One region of the Alcanivorax borkumensis SK2 genome, then DNA from elsewhere that is predicted to be linked to it. Evidence: predicted binding sites of a transcription regulator. Region 1 holds the regulator's gene; the other holds the start of a gene.

Region 1 (8,745 bases):
GTCGGACAGCCAGCCTCCGAGAATCCGGAATAGTGAGGCGGGAATGGTGTACAGGGCGGCCACAACACCTGCGACAGTAATGCTCAAGCCGTAGACTTCCACCAGATAGTGAGGCAGCCACAGCGCTAGAGCGACGAAACCACCAAACACAAAGAAGTAATAGAGGGAAAAGCGCCATACTCGTAGTTCGCCAAGCGGAGCAAATTGCTCTTTAAGAGAGACCGGGTTGGCAGCACGCTGCTGGCTTAGGGGGTCAGTGCGGGCGAACAGCAGAAAAAATATCCCGCTGGCGGCGATAACTACCGCGTAAAGCTGGGCGGTACCGGTCCAGCCCAAGGCCAGTAGCAGGGAGGGCGCGCACAGGCTAGTGATTGCCGAGCCCACATTGCCGGCCCCGAAGATGCCCAGCGCGGTACCTTGTTTCTCGGGGGGATACCAGGCGGAAGTGTAAGCCACCCCAACAATAAAGGAGCCACCGGCTAGGCCAACGCCCAGCGCACCGAGCAGTAGTAACCAGTAGGTGTTGGCCAGAGACAGCAGGAAGACAAAGACGCCAGTGAGCAGCATCAGCAGACTGAACACCTTGCGGCCGCCAAAACGATCGGTTAGGTAACCAAGAAATAATCGGCTGATGGAGCCGGTAAGCACTGGGGTTGCCATGAGCAGGCCCAGCTGGGTATCGGTGAGGTTCAGTTCATCCTTAATCTGTAACCCGAGTATGGACAGCATTGTCCATACTGCAAAACAGAGGGTGAACGCAAAGGTCGAGAAGACTAGCGCGCGGCGTTGCTCCGCACGTGCCATTCCTTCTGCAACCATAGGACCTCCCTGCCTCATGGTTGTATGACGGGGGCGGCTTGTTAACAAGCCTGTTTAGGATAGTTACAGCTGCAAAGGCGGGAGCGCAATAAGTGATCGATATAAACCCTGTATACGATACAAAACCTTGATCTGCGTCTATTCTCCTTCGTCAAAACGGCGAGAGAACAAGTCTTTCAGTTCGTCCATAGCCTGTTGTTCATCATCGCCCTCCACTCGAAAGGTGATGCGGCTTCCCTTGGCCGCCCCGAGCATGAGCAAGCCCATGATGCTTTTCGCGTCGATGGTCTGCGTTTTGTGCAGTACTAGGATGCTGCTGTTGTAGCGTGATGCCACGCTGACTACTTTGGCGGCAGCGCGGGCATGCAGGCCGAGTTTGTTGATTACATCGAGTTGTTTTTCAATCATCGGTCATCTTGTGGTCGGAGGAGGTGGCTGCTTGCTGGGTTAGAGTTCCCTATGGCGGACCTGAAGGACAATGCCTTCTGCGCGCAGATTTTTTGCCAGCTGTTCGGTGATGAAGACGGAGCGATGGCGGCCGCCGGTGCAACCGATCGCCACGGTGACATAGCTGCGGTCGCTGTTGGCAAAGGCCGGTAGCCAGCGCACAACGAAATCGCCAATATCTTTGAGCATGTCGTGACTGGCCTGGTGCTGGCTAAGAAACTCGATAATGCAGTCATCCTTGCCGGTGAAAGGACGCAGGTCTGCATGCCAGTGAGGATTGGGCAGCACTCGCACATCGAACACAAGGTCGGCATCGGTGGGCAGGCCATTCTTGAAGCCAAAGGATTCCAGTTGCAATGACAGTGTGGCTTCACGGCGAGCTACCCGTTCACGCATGAGATTGCGCAGGGTGTGGACGTCATGGTTGCTGCTGTCGATGACTAGGTCGGCACGTTGGCGGATGTTGGCCAGTAGCTCACGTTCATGGCCGATGGCGTCGGCCAGAGAGCGTTGATCGGTGCCCAGTGGGTGGCGGCGACGGGTAGCGCTGAAGCGAGTAAGAAGAGTGTGATCATCCGCATCTAAGTAGATGATTTCGCTGCGAACCTGCTGTTCATTAAGTGCGTGAAGAATGTTGTCGAAGGCCAGTAACTGGGCGGGGAGGTTGCGAGCATCAATACCAACGGCGACCCGCTCAATTGGGGGGTCGCCTTCACTGAGTTGTTTTGCCAGGGTGGGTAGCATGCCGACTGGCAAGTTGTCGACGCAGTAAAAGCCTTGATCTTCCAGTGCCTGCAGCGCGGTGGTTTTCCCTGAACCGGAGCGCCCACTGATAATGGTGAGTTTCATGGTTGCACCGCTCGCGGGTGGCTCGCAGTATATTGGAACGCAAGACCGATAGGTGAGGACGTGTTTTGGATGCGCGGCATAATGCGCGAGAGCCTGCTGTGTTGCTTCATGATGCCAATCGTAACTCTGCCTCAGATTCTATCGCCGCCTGGTAGAGCTGCTGGTTGTCAATGCTGCGTCGCAGTTCTGTACGGTAAGTCTCGTCGTTGAACAGGGAGGCCAGATGGCTGAGGGTTTTGAGATGTTGTTCCGGGTTGTCCTGGGGGACGAGTAATACAAACACCAAATCCACAGGCTGACCGTCAACGGCGTCGAAATCAATGGGGGTTTCTAGTTTTAACAACAGGCCTACAGCCTGTTGGCAATGTCCTAGTCGACAATGAGGAATGGCAATGCCTTCGCCAATGCCCGTGGAGCCCAGTTTTTCCCGGGCGACCAGAGCGTCGAAGACTTCCTGCTCATTAAGGCTGCCACAGCTGGCAGCTGCCAGCTGTGCAACCTGGTCAAGCAGTTGTTTCTTGCTGCTGGCCTGCACGCCGTGATGGGTGCGGGCCAGAGTCAGTAGTTCGCGAACTCGCATAATTGTCGCTTTGGGTTAGTGACCGTGCTTGTGGCTGACGGCTTTTTCTTTGTGTTTAAGAATCTGACGATCCAATTTGTCCGTCAGTTTATCGATCGCAGCATACATGTCATCTGCCTCAGCGGTGGCAAAGACATCGGCCCCGGAAATATGAATTGTGGACTCGGCTTTGTGGCTTTTGGGTTCCGGGGAAAGAATCACCTGGATGCTGGTAATTTGGTCGAAATGGCGCTCAAGGCGGGAAAATTTATCTCCCACATAAGTGCGCAAGGCATCGGTAATTTCCAGGTGATGACCGCTGATATTAATTTGCATGGCTGGCTCCTTTACCTGTTTGAGAAACCCGGGATAAAGACCTTGTTTATTCAGCCTTTCAGGCTGGCCTCGCAAGGTTTTCCCCGCGTTCCTGGGTCCGTTCTGGCGCTCTACACTAAACGTTTACGGGCGCTAGAAGACGGTATTCTCATCGCTTCTCTGTATTTGGCGACGGTCCGGCGCGCTACATTGATTCCCTGCTCATTGAGCAAGCTCGCCAGCTTGTTATCACTGAGTGGCTTGCGGGGATTCTCTGCAGCGACCAGTTTCTTAATAATGGCACGAATAGCAGTGGAGGAACACTCACCGCCGCCGTCGGTTCCCACATGACTGGAAAAGAAATATTTCAGCTCAAAGACGCCGCGTGGTGTCATCATGTATTTCTGATTGGTGACCCGGCTGATGGTTGACTCATGCATTTCAACAGCATCGGCAATATCCGCCAAAACCAGGGGTTTCATGGCTTCATCGCCATAATCGAAGAACCCTTGTTGCACGTCCACGATGCGGGTGGCCACCTTGAGCAAAGTGTCGTGGCGGCTTTGCAGGCTCTTGATGAACCATTTCGCTTCTTGAACGCAATTGCGCAAATATTGCCCGTCTTCACCGCTGGTGGTACGGGCAATGCTCGCGTATTGCTGTTGCAGGTTGACCCGCGGAAGGACGTCGTCGTTTAGGCTCACCTGCCAGCGACCTTGATGTTGGCGGACGATCACGTCAGGAACGGCGTAGTCCACTTGAGGTTCGCCAATTTGCTCACCGGGGGCTGGGTCCAGGGTGCGCAGTAGGGATAAAGCCTCTAGAAGGACCTCTTCAGAGAGTTGAAGGGTGCGGCGCAGTGCGGTGTAATCGTGCTTTTCTAGTAGGTTCAGATGTTCCAGTAGGGCAGAGGCTTCGTCGCGCAATGGGGTGTCCGCTGGCAGTTGGCGCAGCTGGACGCCGAGGCAGTCAGCTAGGTTGACGCTGGCGACGCCCACCGGGTCGAACTGTTGCAACCGGTGCTGCACGGCAAGCACTTCATCGTGCTCCAGTTCGTCTCCTTCGGTGAGTAGGTCTGGCTGGGCATTCACCATGTCGACGATATCGCTTAGGGGGGCAGTGATGTAACCACGGTCGTCCAGGGACTCGATAATCGTTATGGCGATTATCCGGTCTACATCGCTCATGGGGGTGAGGTTTAGCTGCCAGAGCAAGTGGTCCTGTAAGTTGCCGGAAACGGCGTGTCGTTGCTGCCATTCGTCGGCATCGTCGGGGAGTGCGGCGCTGTTGCTGGTGCTCTGGCCGGAATAGACGTCATCCCATTCGGTTTCCACCTCGGGCTCGTCTTGTATCAGTTCTTCTAGGGCGTTATCACGGTCGGTGTCGAGCTCTTCATCCTGACGTTCTTCGTCATGCTCGGGGAGGGCATCGTCACCGAAATCGTCTGCCAATTCCAGCAGGGGGTTGCTCTCTACTGCTTGCTGGATTTCCTGGCGCAGGTCTAAAGTGGATAGCTGCAAGAGGCGAATGGCCTGCTGCAGCTGCGGTGTCATGGTGAGCTGCTGGCCAATTTGTAATTGTAGTGTGGGCTTCATACTGCTCAGTATTCTGCTAGTCCCCAAAAAACCCAGGATAGCAGTCTATCTACACGCTAAGCAATATTTGTGCCAGGTGAAACTGTGTGCTAGGGATGACCGCAAGTCACAATAGAAGAGAGGATTTGCGGCGGACCTTATAGTCTGAAATCGGCGCCCAGATAGACGTCTCGCACTTGTTGGTTGGCAAGGATAATATCCGCGTCACCGGAGGCGATGATGTGGCCAGCGCTGACGATATAAGCGGTGTCACAGATATCCAGGGTCTCGCGTACATTGTGGTCGGTGATTAAGACGCCGATGCCGCGTTCTTTGAGGTGGCGAATGATGCCTTTGATGTCGTTAACCGAGATGGGGTCAACGCCAGCAAAAGGTTCGTCCAGCAGAATGAAGTCAGGGTCTGTGGCCAAGCCTCGGGCGATTTCCGCGCGGCGGCGCTCGCCGCCGGACAGGCTCATCCCCAGCGAATCGCGGATGTGCCCGATGTGGAATTCCTTGAGCAGGCCTTCCATGCGCTCGTGGCGTTCTGCTTTGCTAAGCTCCTTGCGGGTTTCTAGGATGGCCATGATGTTCTCTTCCACCGTTAGACGGCGAAAGATACTGGCTTCTTGAGGCAGGTAGCCAATCCCCCGCTGGGCGCGACCGTGCATAGGCAGGTGGGTAATGTCCGTGTCGTTGATTTCAATGCGACCGGCATCGGCCTCCACTAGCCCAACAATCATGTAGAAGCAGGTGGTTTTGCCGGCCCCATTGGGCCCCAGTAGCCCGACAATTTGGCCGGCTTCTACATCCAGGGAAACGTCTTCGATAACCCGGCGACCCTTGTAGCTTTTTGCTAGGTGATGGGCGCGTAAATGGCTCATGGTGTGTTGGGCTCCGCCTTAGGTGATGCGCTGTCGCTGCCTTCACTTTGGGTGTCGTTTGGGTTGCTGTTATTCGCTTCAATATTCGCGTCGACAGGGGCATTGGTTGTCTGGTTTTCGGCGGGGATTACCAGCCGCACCCGTTGGTCACCTTCACTGCTGGCGTCCACTCGCTTGGAGTCTAGGCTGTATTCTACCTTGGCGCCCTCGAAAGTGTTGCCCTGGTGTTCGATGTAGGCATCGCCGGTCAGGACCAAGGTGCGAGCTTTAATATTGTAAACCAGATTTTCAGCGTGGGCGTTAAGGCCTTCACCCTCTTCCATGCGCACCGGGGTGCCGGTAGCTTCCACCCGAACCAGCTCGCTATTTTGGGTGAACATGCGCATTTCATCGGCAAACAGTTTGCGCTTGCCTTGAATCAGTTCCACGTTGCCGCTGTACACGCCGCTGCCGGCACTCTGCTCGAAACGACCGTTGTCTGCCGTGACCTGGATCGTGCCTTCCATGGGGGCGGCCTGAACGCCCAAGGGGAAAGCTATAAGCAATGCCAGTACGGCGAGATTGCAGGTGCTATGAAGCCGGTGCTTCAAATTCACTCTTTACTCCTTGTTTTAGTTCCAGAACGCCCTTGTTGAGATCTGCTTCCAGGGCGCCAGCACGGGTCTGGCCGGAGTCAAACCGCATTTCTACGTCGCCGGGGGTGGTGGCGATGTTAGTGTCGCTGTTGAAATGCAGTTCTTCTGTATTCACGGTCATTTTCTGGATCGGATTATTCACATTGACCTTGCCAAGAAAAGAGATCAGGTCGCCGTCTTCTTGCACGATGCCTTGCTCGCTAGTGATGGTCCAGCTGCCTTTGTCGTTGGCCATGATCAGTACTGGGGCTTGCATCTTGGTGAGCGGATTGTGGTCGAACTGCACTAAACTGTCCGCAGTTAAGTGGTACTGCAGGCTACCATCTTTTTCGCTGAAGGCTCGCGCGCTAACCTGGTCAGCAATGATTGCCGGTGCCATAGCCACCGCATTGTCTTGGCCAGGCAGAGCGCTGTCCCACTCGTGCAGGGTCATCAGCATCACCAGCCCCAGCAGCAGAATGCCGGTGGCACTTAATAGCCCCTGACGTTTCATGCCGGGCTCCGCAGGGCAAGAATGGCGTCACAGATTTCCCGTACCGCACCCTCTCCACCGCGACGGACAGTGATGTGATTTGCCGCATTTTTGGCGCAGTCGTGGGCGTTGTTTGGGGCAAAACTCAGTTGCGCCCAGAGCAAGGCACTAACGTCAGGTTCGTCGTCACCAGCGTAGCCGGTTTCACTGGCGCGCATGTTCAGCGAGTCAGCCAGAGCTTCCAAGGCGACGCCCTTGTCTTCGCGGCCTTGAATAACATGCTTGATGCCCAGGTCCGCTGCGCGTTTGGCCACCATGGGCGAGTTGCGCCCGGTAATGATAGCTAGGGTGACGCCGCTGGCCGCCAGCTTTTTCAGGCCGTGGCCATCCAGGGTATTGAAAACTTTCAGCTCTTCGCCGTTGGGGCCAAACAGCAGACGGCCATCGGTCATCACACCATCCACGTCAAACGCCATCAAGCGCAAGTTCTGGACATCTATAGGGGGCAGTTGCATGGCCATTTACACTACTCCCGCGCGCAGTAGGTCTTGCATGTTGAAAGCGCCGAGCGGTTTGCCATCACTGTCACAAACCATTAAGCCGTTAATCTTGCGGTTTTCCATGATTTGTAAAGCTTCAGCGGCTAGATGACCTTGGGCAATGGTGATTGGATCAGAAACCATAACCTCGGCAATGGTGGCTTTTCGAATATCGATGTCCCGGTCGAGGATGCGGCGCAAGTCACCATCAGTAAAAATGCCGGCTAGAGTGCCGTCTGTGTGGGTGATGGCGGTCATCCCCAGGCCTTTATGGGTCATTTCCAGTAGGGCTTCGCTAAGCGAGGTGGTAGTGCTGACCACGGGAAGCTGCTCACCAGTGTGCATGATGTCATCCACTTTCAATAGCAGGCGCCGGCCTAGGCTGCCTCCGGGATGGCTGAGGGCAAAGTCTTCCGGTGTGAAGCCGCGGGCTTCTAACAGGGCAATAGCCAAGGCATCGCCCATGGCCAGCGCGGCGGTGGTCGAAGAAGTCGGTGCCAGATTATGGGGGCAGGCCTCTTCCGCTACGGCCACGGTCAGATGTACATCTGACAGTTGCGCTAATGCAGATTGTGGGCGCCCGGTCATGCCGACCAAGGCGGTGCCCTTACGTTTGATGACCGGTAATATGGCCAGCACTTCGGCGGTTTCGCCGGAGTTGGACAGTGCCAGTACCACGTCGTCAGCGGTAATCATGCCCAAATCACCATGGGAGGCTTCGCCAGGGTGAACAAAAAAAGAGGGGGTGCCGGTGCTGGCAAGGGTGGCGGCTAGCTTGCTGCCTACGTGCCCGCTTTTGCCCATGCCGGTGACGATGACGCGGCCTTTGGCGTTCAGCATCAGGTCGCAGGCGGCGCAAAAGCTGGTGTCCAGGCTGTCTTTCAGAGCATCCACGGCCCGGGCTTCGATTTCTAGTACCCGTTGGCCAACGCTGATGTGGTTGTGGCTCATGCGCTCTCCTTGATATTGGCGGCGATTATACACGTGTTGTGGCCTCCACGTTGACCCGTAATCGGTAACTCGATCGCGTTGAAGGGAACCGCCTTGCACTCTGTGACTCCAATAAAAGCACTGAGGTTCAGTGTGTTGCGGTTGTTGATCACTGGACAGCAGGTAAAGAACACCGTAAAACCGCCGAAGACTAAATAGGGAGTAATCTATGCATTTACAATGGTATATGGCCGCCTGGCTTCGCGTCGGGTTGGTGGTCATGCTGACCGCAATGGCAGCACTGGTCCAGGCCCAGAGTGATCCTCGCCAGGTGGTGGCGGATGCAGTGGAGCGCATGACGTCTCGTGTTGAGGCGGAGCGAGAGACGTTGAAAGCCGATCCGGATAGGGCCAAAGAGCTGGTGCGTGAAGAGCTGGCGGATCTGGTGGATTTCAAGCGCATCACCCGCATGGTCATGGGCGATTACTTTGGGCCGTCTAGCAAGGAGCAGAAATACCGGTTTTTGGATGTCTTCAAAAACAGCTTAATCAACACCTATGCGTCCGGCATTACCCTGTATGACGGACAGAAAATCGACATCTTGCCAATGCAGGATGGCGATCGTAAAGGCGATTACGCCCGAGTGCGCATGGAAGTGAAGACTAACTCCGGCCAGGTGGTGCCCATCTACTACACCCTATTCTTGCGTGATGATCAGTGGA
Region 2 (8,745 bases), 890 kb from region 1:
TACCGATGTCCAGCAGCCAAAAATAACGTCCACGTTTTCTTGGGTGATCAGCTCACGGGTTTTTTCTGCAAACAGCGGCCAGTTCGAGGCGGGGTCAACCACAACGGGCTCAAGCTTTTTGCCCATGACTCCGCCCTTTTTATTCTGTTCTTCGATCATCATCAGAACGGTGTCTTTCAGTGTGGATTCACTGATAGCCATCGTGCCGGACAGAGAGTGCAGCACCCCGACCTTGATGGTGTCGGCGGCCATAACGACACCGCTATAGGCAATGGCGCTGGAGGCGATAACCCCGGCAGCTACTTTCTTCATGGATTGTGAAAAACTCATGGTATTTCTCCTTGCTTCTCAGTCGCGTTTAAATGGGCGTTTGTATTGCCGTGAACCCTCCTTCCTACTCCTGTTGGCTCACTGGCTTGTTGTTTCCCTCTAATACGTTAACCATCACTCTTGTTGATAGAGCTTGCGGGTAACTCAGCGCGTACGCTGGCCTCGTGCAGCATGTGTACGGTGATTTTTCTGACTTCGTTACGTGATTCTTCAATGTGGGCACACAGCAGAATTTGTGCTTGCTCCACCTGGCGGTGCAGGATGGCTTCCAGCACTGCCTGGTGTTCGTTATAAGTGGCCTCCACTCGGGAGGGGCTGGTGAAATCCAGGCGCCGTATAATGCGTAGCCGCTCGGTGAGATCATGATGAATGCGTGCCATTTGATTGTTGCCGGTGCTTTCCACCAGTCGTTCGTGAAAATGTTCATCCATGCCGCTGACCACAGGGCCATCGGATAATCTTTGTGCCTTTTCTACACACCATTGGCTAACCAGATTATCCAGTTTGCTTAGTTCACCGCCGTGTTCGCATAGCTTGCGTACAGCGGCGCATTCGAGAACGGTGCGCACGTCGTATAATTCTTCGAAATATTTGAAGTCGAAGGGCTTGACCTGCCAACCGCTGCGATAGAGCACATCTACAAAGGTTTCCCGTTGTAATCGGAACAGGGCTTCTCGCACGGGGGTGCGTGATACACCCATCCGTTCGGCCACTTCGTTTTCACTGAAGCGGTCGCCGGGCATTAGCCGAAAATCAAACATGTCCTGCTTTAATTGCAGATAAATTTGTTCAGCCAGACGTTCGGTTTTTTTTCCCGCTCGCGTATTCATCTTTGATTCCTCAGGCCATCGCGGCGGTGTTGATGGCGATCACTGGATCGCGGGCGTTAATGATGGCTCCAGGCAGGCAATGCAGAACAATAACGTTGCCGCTGATGTGTGCATTGATCAGATGGCTGTGGCGGTCGCTGCTAGCGGCGTTCTGTGCCGTGAGACCGAATTCACAACGCTGTTTTGCAGCGGTTAGCGCCCCCCAGCGCCACGGCTTCATCAGTGTGTTTCCTGAGCGTTTGTCGCCACTTGCGCGATGTAGTTTCTCCAGCCGCCCAGTGCGGTAATGTCGGTGGCGTCCCCAATGGCCCAGGGTTCACAGATAAAGCCTTTCACCCAGCGACCGTCGGTGGTTTCCAGACTACCGATGCCCAGTGGGGCGGGGATTAAGCCGACAAAACTGCCGAAGTGCTTCATCGGCATTCGCCACAGCTCGATGGGAATGCAGTCACCCCCGTCTTTTTCGCTACGAATCAGCCCGGGTTTGGGCGGCACAGTGTTGGCCAGGGCGTAGAGCCGATAACAGGGCGCCGTGTGGGTGGCTTCGAGCAACACGCCGTCGCGTTCGGTGAGCTGGGTATTGAGGGGCATGCCGGAAAGGTGTGCGCCAACCACGGCGACAGTCATTACATCGTCCTCATCATCATTGGCCGCATGGGTCTGCGGCTTGGCCAGCCGCTGTCCGGTAGCGCCGGCCTGCCAGGGCTGGGCCTGCTGCCAGCGCCGGCCGAAGTCGGCCAGGGCGTGGTCCTGCCAAGCGGGGCCAATTAGGGTGACACCGCCGGGCAAGCCGTCTTCACGGAAGCCGCCGGGCAATGCCAGGGCGCACAGGTCCAAGAGGTTGACGAAATTGGTCCAGGTGCCTAGCTGGCTGTTCAGGGTGATGGGGTTGGCTTGCACGGCGGCGCGGGTGTAGATGCCGGGCGTAGTGGGGAGCAACAATGCATCAACCTGGGCCATTAGTGCTTCGGACTGCCGTTTCAATTCAGCCAGCTGGTACTGGGCCCGGAAACTGTCCGCTGCTGTCAGGGCGGCGGCGGGGGCGAGAATGTCACGAATTACTGGCAGCAAGGTGTAGGGGCTTTTTTGCAACAAGGGTTCGGTGACAATGAAACGTTCCGCCACCCAGGGGCCCTGATAGAGTAAAGCGGCGGCATCCTGCAACACCGTGGTGTCGATAGTGATCAGGTTGGCAATCTCTCTGAGCTGGTCCAGCTGTCGCTCCCACAGCTGTTGGGCTTGGCTATCCTCGAACCAGGGAAGGTCTTTGGGGATGCCGAGAGTCGGGCGTTCGGGGAGTCCGGTGGTTAGCAATCGGGGAGCTGCGCGGCTGTAAGGATCTGCGCTGTCGAACTGGCTGATGAGTCGAAAGATCTCTTGGGCATCGTCCACGTTCAGGGCAAAGATGCTGACGCAATCAAGGGTCCGGCAGGCAGGAACAACACCGTGGGTGCTAATGGCACCGCGGGTGGGCTTGAGGCCCACCGTGTTGGTGAACGCTGCAGGTACCCGGCCGGAACCGGCGGTATCGGTGCCCAGTGAAAAGGGTACCAGGCCCAGGCTCACGGCCGTGGCGGAACCTGAACTGGAGCCACCACTGAGGTAATCCGGGTTGAATGGATTGGGTACTTCGCCATAGGGGGAACGAGTGCCAACCAGACCGGTGGCAAACTGATCCAGATTGGTCTTGCCTACGACGATGGCGCCGGCGTCGCGCAGTAGTCGTACCACGGTGGCGTCTTCCGTCGGGGTGTAGGCGAATGCCGGGCAGGCTGCTGTTGTGGGCATGCCCACAACATCAATGTTGTCTTTCACGGCAAAGGGAATGCCATAGAGTGGCAGCGATGGATCCGTTAGCGCTTGCGCCTGGGCCGTCAAGGAAGCCTCATCCAGGAGATGGATCCACAGGGCGCGCTCACTATCCTGCAGAGTGGTGGCCAGTTGTTTCATGGCCTGTACCGGGGTGAGTTCACCGCTGCGGTAGGCCATCTGCCATTGTTGAAGAGTCCAGCCAATCATTCGTTAGCACACCTGGTTGTACACAAGTTGGTATTCTTATTTGTGCAAAGGGGGTGCCAGCCATGAAAAATATTTAACGCTTTGTTTTTACAGTAATTAATAAGGTTAATGTTGAGTGAAGAGAGCTATGTCCAGACACTGGGTGCGCTAATCTGATGCAGCTGCGCGGTATCGGTGCAGCCCCGCAGTGCCTTCCCTGACGGCGGCTGTGGGATGTATCAGCGATGACGATGAAAAGGACAGTAAGACTCTATTTCCCTTCTTTGGGAGGCCTTGGCATCGTTGTTGAACCGATTCAAGGACGTACAGCCCAGACCGGTTCGAGGTGGAGGGAAAAGAATGTCACAGCGTGCGTTGGTAGTGGAAGGCGGTGCCATGCGCGGTATTTTTGCTGCCGGGGTGTTGGATGCGTTTTTGGAAAAAAAACATCAGGATTTCGATTTCGCCGTGGGCGCGTCTGCCGGCTCGACCAATCTGATCGGCTATCTGGCAGGTAATCATGGCCGCAGCCGTCAAGTGATCACCGACCATGCCTGTCGACCGGACTTTATCAACTGGTCACGTTTTATGTCGGGTGGACATTTGTGTGATGTGCACTGGTTGTGGCACCAGTCTCGCATAGACGTGCCGTTGAATTTGGAGAGACATTGGCAGGGAAATACTTCTCTGTGGGTAGTGACTACCTCGATAGAAGACGGGGCGCCGCGTTATTTTCAGACCCAGCCGAGTAATTTAGATGAGGTAATCACCGCGTCCTGTTCTATTCCTTTTGCCTACCGAGACTTTCCCAAGGTGGCCGGCCACCCCATGACCGATGGCGGGCTAGCGGATTCCATTCCGGTGCGTTGGGCTTACGAACAGGGCGCGCGGGATATCACCGTGGTGTTGTCCCGCCCTCAGGGTTTCCGCAAACGCCCTAGTGCGTTGACGCCTTTATTAAAGCCTTGGGCTCGTGATATCCCCGCCTTTTATGAAGCCATGGCGAAACGTACAGATGTCTATAATAGAGCATTGGATTTTATTGACAGCCCGCCTGATGATTGTTGCCTCAATGTTATCGCCCCACCGATGCACTTCCCGGTGAATCGGTTGACCACCAATGTGGAAAAATTGCAGCAAGGATATCAGCAGGGGCATCGTGCGGGATTACAGTCGTTGGGGGTGGAGAAAGCAGTAGTGGGGTAATGTGCAAGCGCTTCACGCTGCAACAGGTTTTGCTTTCTACGTGGCGTAATCCTGCCAGGTCGAGCTAAAAGGTTTGGGCGTGGTGTTTTGTGAGCCAGGGCACTTCAAATAGTGTAGCGCCTAGCGCTCTTTCTCTTCGCAGTGCCAAACCCAGGCATCCAGCTCAATATGCTCAATACCGCGAAAATGATTCTCCATCATAAACTCGCGGCGGTCGCTGAGCATGGCGCGATTGCCGCCGGCTTTTTTGATGGCTCTGGTGAGCTTCTTGTTCACGTGGCGATCTATTCGCGCATCGCTGAACAACATGCCCCGCATTTTGCTGCCGGACGATACCGAAACCGCGCTTTTTTCTTCGCACTCCTGAGGGGCTTCGCGCAGTAGCCGTATTTTATCCGCCTGTGCTGCGAGGCAGGAGCCGAGTAGCAGAATCATCAGACAAAAACGCATGCTGTTTCCTGTTGTTATTATTGCGCTGCCATCTTGCAGGCCTGCCGGGCTTTGGCCACGTTTTCTTGTAAGTGGGCGGGGTTAATGGTGCCAGCAATGATACTGCTAACGCCGGCGATGCCAAGGATTTGGTCCAGACTTTCCTGTACCGGGTCATCAAGGGTGTCATTGAGGTGACCGCTGGCAAAGGCCTTCTTGATTAGGATGCCTTTTTGCCGGGCGGCGGCGTGCTCGATCACGGGGGCTTCGTCTTGCTGATGCAGGTTGTAGGTGACCATGGCCATGTCCGCGTGATTCAGGCTGGCGATGCCGCCAGCCACGGTTTTCGTGGACATGCCTGTGGCGCGGATCAGGCCGGCTTTTTTCAGGTCGTTGAGAGCGTCCAGAGTGCCCTTTTCGATGATTGCCAGGTCATTGCCGTCGGAGTGAATCAGCACGCAATCCAGATAGTCCGTGTTGAGCCGTTGCAGGCTACGTTCCACCGAGAAACGCACGTGTTCCGGTGAAAAATCAAAATGGCTGTCACCACTGTTGTTATCAAATTCTTCACCGACCTTGGTGACGATGACCCAGTCTTGGCGTTGGCTCATTAACTGACCGAGCCGCTGTTCACTGTGACCGTAGGCCGGCGCTGTGTCGATTAGGTTGATGCCCAAATCCTGTGCCTGAGCGAGTAGTTCTGTTACCGCACGATCATCGGGGATGGTGAAGCTGTTGGGGTACTTCACTCCCTTATCGCGGCCGATTTTCACTGTGCCCAAGCCCAGTGCACTGACGGTTAATCCTGTGTTGCCCAGTGGGCGCATGAAGGACATGATGCTTCCTTATTGGTGTCGCTGCAGGTCCGTTGCTAGCGGTGTGATGAGGAACGGTTGCAAGTTTTCGGTTCAGTAGCGACGCTGGACTTGTGTCCATTTAATGCTTGGGCGTCGCGCCCATGCCAGGTCAGTCTCGGGTTCGGGATGAAAAGATTATTCATCCTTCTCCTTTTTCCCTTTGCGCTTTAACGTTCAACTGACATTTGCGCAGCACCAACGACGCCTTGCTACAGTAATCATTAAAAACAGCGATGCCAGTACGGTACGCCCATGGGCGCCCGTTGAAGGGCTGGCGGTATCGTTAATGGCTCGCCGGGTTGAAGGCCCGTTTCTTCCACCAGCGCCATTACCCGGTCGCCTAGATCCGGCGCCAGGGTGAGTTTAGTGGGCCAGGCGATGATCAGGTTTTGATCCCGGCGGGCGTAGGCGTTATCCGGCTTGACCAGCGCATGTTGTTTGGGTTCGGCGCGGGTCACATCTAGGGTGGCGAATTGAGCGTTGCTAAAATCTAGCCAAGGGAAAAGGTGCGATAATTCTTCCCGACCGGCATGTAGTTGTTCTTCATCAGTACGCTCTACCCCCCGCTCTGCCAAGTCGCCGCCGAGGTACCACACCACCTTGCCGTCCGGACAATCGTGGGTGGTCACAGTGAGCACGGGTTTGTTGCTGGTGCCAACACAGTGGGCGTAAAGCCGATGGCCTTGGTCGTGTTTTACCAGCACCATTTTCAATGGCCGCAGCTGGCTGTGTTCCTGTTCCAAAAGGTGGGCGCGATGAGCGCCGTCAAGCAGAGCTGGGTTACCGTTGCCGGCGGCCAGCAGGGTCAGCCGTGGCTCAATGCGCTGGCCATTAATGGTGACGGCGCGCAGGCCGTCGTTATTCCATTCTAGAGTATCGCGCTGGGTATCGAACGCCAGTAGCCGGTCTCGGACCGGGGCGCTAAGGGTGTCGATCAATGATTCAGTGTCGATCACTAGGTCGTCGAGTTTATAGACGTTGCCTTTGAAAGCCTTATTGGCCAGCGCGCTGGGGAAATGGTCACGCTTGAGTTTTTCGATTCGGCCACGGAGCATCTTGCTAGCGAAAAAGTTAGTCATCCGTGAGGCCACTGATCCGCTGGACCACATGTGTTGAGTATCGCTGAGCACTTTCAGGTTGCGCAGGTCTACCGAGTCGGTGCCGGCCATGGCGGCACGCCAGCGATCCGGCATCTGGGCAATCGCTTCGGATTCGTTGGACAGGTTGCCGCTTAAGGCATACTTGAGGCCGCCGTGGATAATCCCCTGGCTCGCGAGGGTCTGGTCGCCACCAAGGCTGGCGGATTCCAGCAGTAGGCATTGGTAGCCGGCGGCGTGGAGCCGGTTTATTAGCCACAGGCCGGCAATGCCGCCACCAAAGACCACAATGTCTGGGTGGATTGTGTCGGGTTTTAGGGTCGAGTCACTCATGGCTCACCATCGTTGAACTGTGCGGCTATGCTAGCATAAGCAAGGCCGCTGGCACGCGCATCGGCGCTGACACAGACAAGATGGATCATGTGTTTTGGGCTGTGCGCGTTGCCCGTGTATTGCCTCTACATTGAGATAAGAGCCCCTATGCGAACTATTTATTCCGCCCTTTGGTATTTGCTGCTTCCCGCTCTTTTTCTGCGCTTGTGGCTGAGAGGTAGAAAAGCACCGGCTTATCGTTTGCGGTGGAAGGAGCGCATGGCGTGGGGGTACCGGTCCGGGATCTTGAAAAAAAGCCTTTGGGTGCATGCGGTGTCGGTGGGGGAAACATTGGCGGCGGCGCCGTTAATTGAGCGGTTGCTGGAAGACTACCCGGATGTGCCTTTACTGGTCACCACCACTACGCCCACTGGCTCAGAGCGGGTGCAGGCGTTGTTCGGGGGCCGGGTGACTCACGTTTATTGTCCTTGGGAATTGCCCACGGCGTTGAACCGTTTTATGCGCGCCTTTGATCCGCAACTGGTAATCGTGCTGGAAACCGAGCTGTGGCCGAATCTGTGTGCGGCGGTAAAGCGCCATGGCGCTAAACTGATGCTAATGAATGGGCGATTGTCGGAAAAAAGTTATCAGGGTTACGGCAAGTTGCCGCGGTTGATTCGCCCAATGATGGCACGCTTTGACGCGCTGGCAGTGCAGACACAAGTGGAAGCCGAGCGTTACATGGCGCTAGGGGCTTGGCCGGAACGGGTATATCCCATTGGCAGTGTGAAATTCGATATGACACTGGATGCAGCAGTGAAACAGGCTGCGGCGGCACTGCGCTCGTCGTTCGGTAACCGGCCGGTGTGGATCGCTGCCAGCACCCATCCCGGAGAGGACGCTCTGGTTTTGGCTGCCCATAAAGCATTGCGTGAACAGAGGCCCGAGGCGCTGTTAATCCTGGTGCCTCGACACCCGGAACGGTTTGCTGCAGTGGCCGATCAGATCCGTGAGGCAGGCTTGTCGGTGGCTCGGCGCAGCCAGCAGGAGTCGGCCGCCGGCGTGGATGTGTACTTGGCCGATACCATGGGTGAGCTGTTGATGTTGTTTGGCACCTGCGATGTGGCTTTTGTGGGCGGCTCTCTGGTGCCGGTAGGTGGGCATAATTTGTTGGAGCCGGCGGCTTGGCAGAAGCCGGTGCTCACCGGGCCGCATTTACATAATTTTACTGCTATTGGGCAGTTGCTTGATGATGCTGGCGGGCTCAGTGTGGTGGAGGATGCGCAATCGTTGGGGGCGACCTTGCTGGCCTTGCTGGATGACCCGGCACAATGCGCTCGGCAAGGCAAAGCTGCTGCCGGCGTGGTGGAAGCTAATCGAGGGGCGCTGGAAAAAGGGCTGCGGTTGGTTGCCATGGAGCTGAATACTGGACTTGGCCCTTCGGGTTAATGCGATCTGCTGTTTAGGTTGTGTACCTGCGCATGAATTTTTAGTGTGAAGGGCTGAACATCAACCGTCGGATTTTTCTCGCAAGTAAATATAAAAAAACCGCTGTCCGGTAACGGCTAGCGGTTTTTTTATATTTTACGATCCTGTTGACGGCAATCTCTGGCGCGGTGTTTGCCTCAGGTGGTTAGCGTCAATCGATGGACGAATTCTCCGGGACCATTTTTTCACTCTTACCGT

What was found. Region 1 encodes sigma-54, which starts transcription at its own class of promoters, with help from an activator protein. Its sites were predicted from a motif close to TGGCACNNNNNTTGCTNT; they were not measured.
Region 2: the regulator sigma-54 is predicted to act here: its motif matches at 3,221-3,238, upstream of atzF (allophanate hydrolase).

What each region holds. Positions count from the first base shown of each region.
Region 1 is NC_008260.1:607,736-616,480, forward strand. It holds gene ABO_RS02840 (nitrate/nitrite transporter) at 1-819, opposite strand, end outside; gene ABO_RS02845 (HPr family phosphocarrier protein) at 958-1,227, opposite strand; gene rapZ (RNase adapter RapZ) at 1,267-2,115, opposite strand; gene ptsN (PTS IIA-like nitrogen regulatory protein PtsN) at 2,222-2,695, opposite strand; gene hpf (ribosome hibernation-promoting factor, HPF/YfiA family) at 2,711-3,010, opposite strand; gene ABO_RS02865 (RNA polymerase factor sigma-54) at 3,121-4,584, opposite strand; gene lptB (LPS export ABC transporter ATP-binding protein) at 4,722-5,447, opposite strand; gene lptA (lipopolysaccharide transport periplasmic protein LptA) at 5,444-6,043, opposite strand; gene lptC (LPS export ABC transporter periplasmic protein LptC) at 6,018-6,575, opposite strand; gene ABO_RS02885 (KdsC family phosphatase) at 6,572-7,075, opposite strand; gene ABO_RS02890 (KpsF/GutQ family sugar-phosphate isomerase) at 7,076-8,044, opposite strand; gene ABO_RS02895 (MlaC/ttg2D family ABC transporter substrate-binding protein) at 8,253-8,745, shown strand, end outside.
Region 2 is NC_008260.1:2,836,631-2,845,375, reverse strand. It holds gene urtA (urea ABC transporter substrate-binding protein) at 1-330, opposite strand, end outside; gene ABO_RS12815 (GntR family transcriptional regulator) at 438-1,160, opposite strand; gene ABO_RS12810 (hypothetical protein) at 1,171-1,380, opposite strand; gene atzF (allophanate hydrolase) at 1,380-3,179, opposite strand; gene ABO_RS12800 (patatin-like phospholipase family protein) at 3,519-4,364, shown strand; gene ABO_RS12795 (hypothetical protein) at 4,485-4,814, opposite strand; gene ABO_RS12790 (aldo/keto reductase) at 4,832-5,629, opposite strand; gene ABO_RS12785 (FAD-dependent oxidoreductase) at 5,872-7,080, opposite strand; gene waaA (lipid IV(A) 3-deoxy-D-manno-octulosonic acid transferase) at 7,228-8,508, shown strand; gene ABO_RS12775 (TolC family outer membrane protein) at 8,699-8,745, opposite strand, start outside.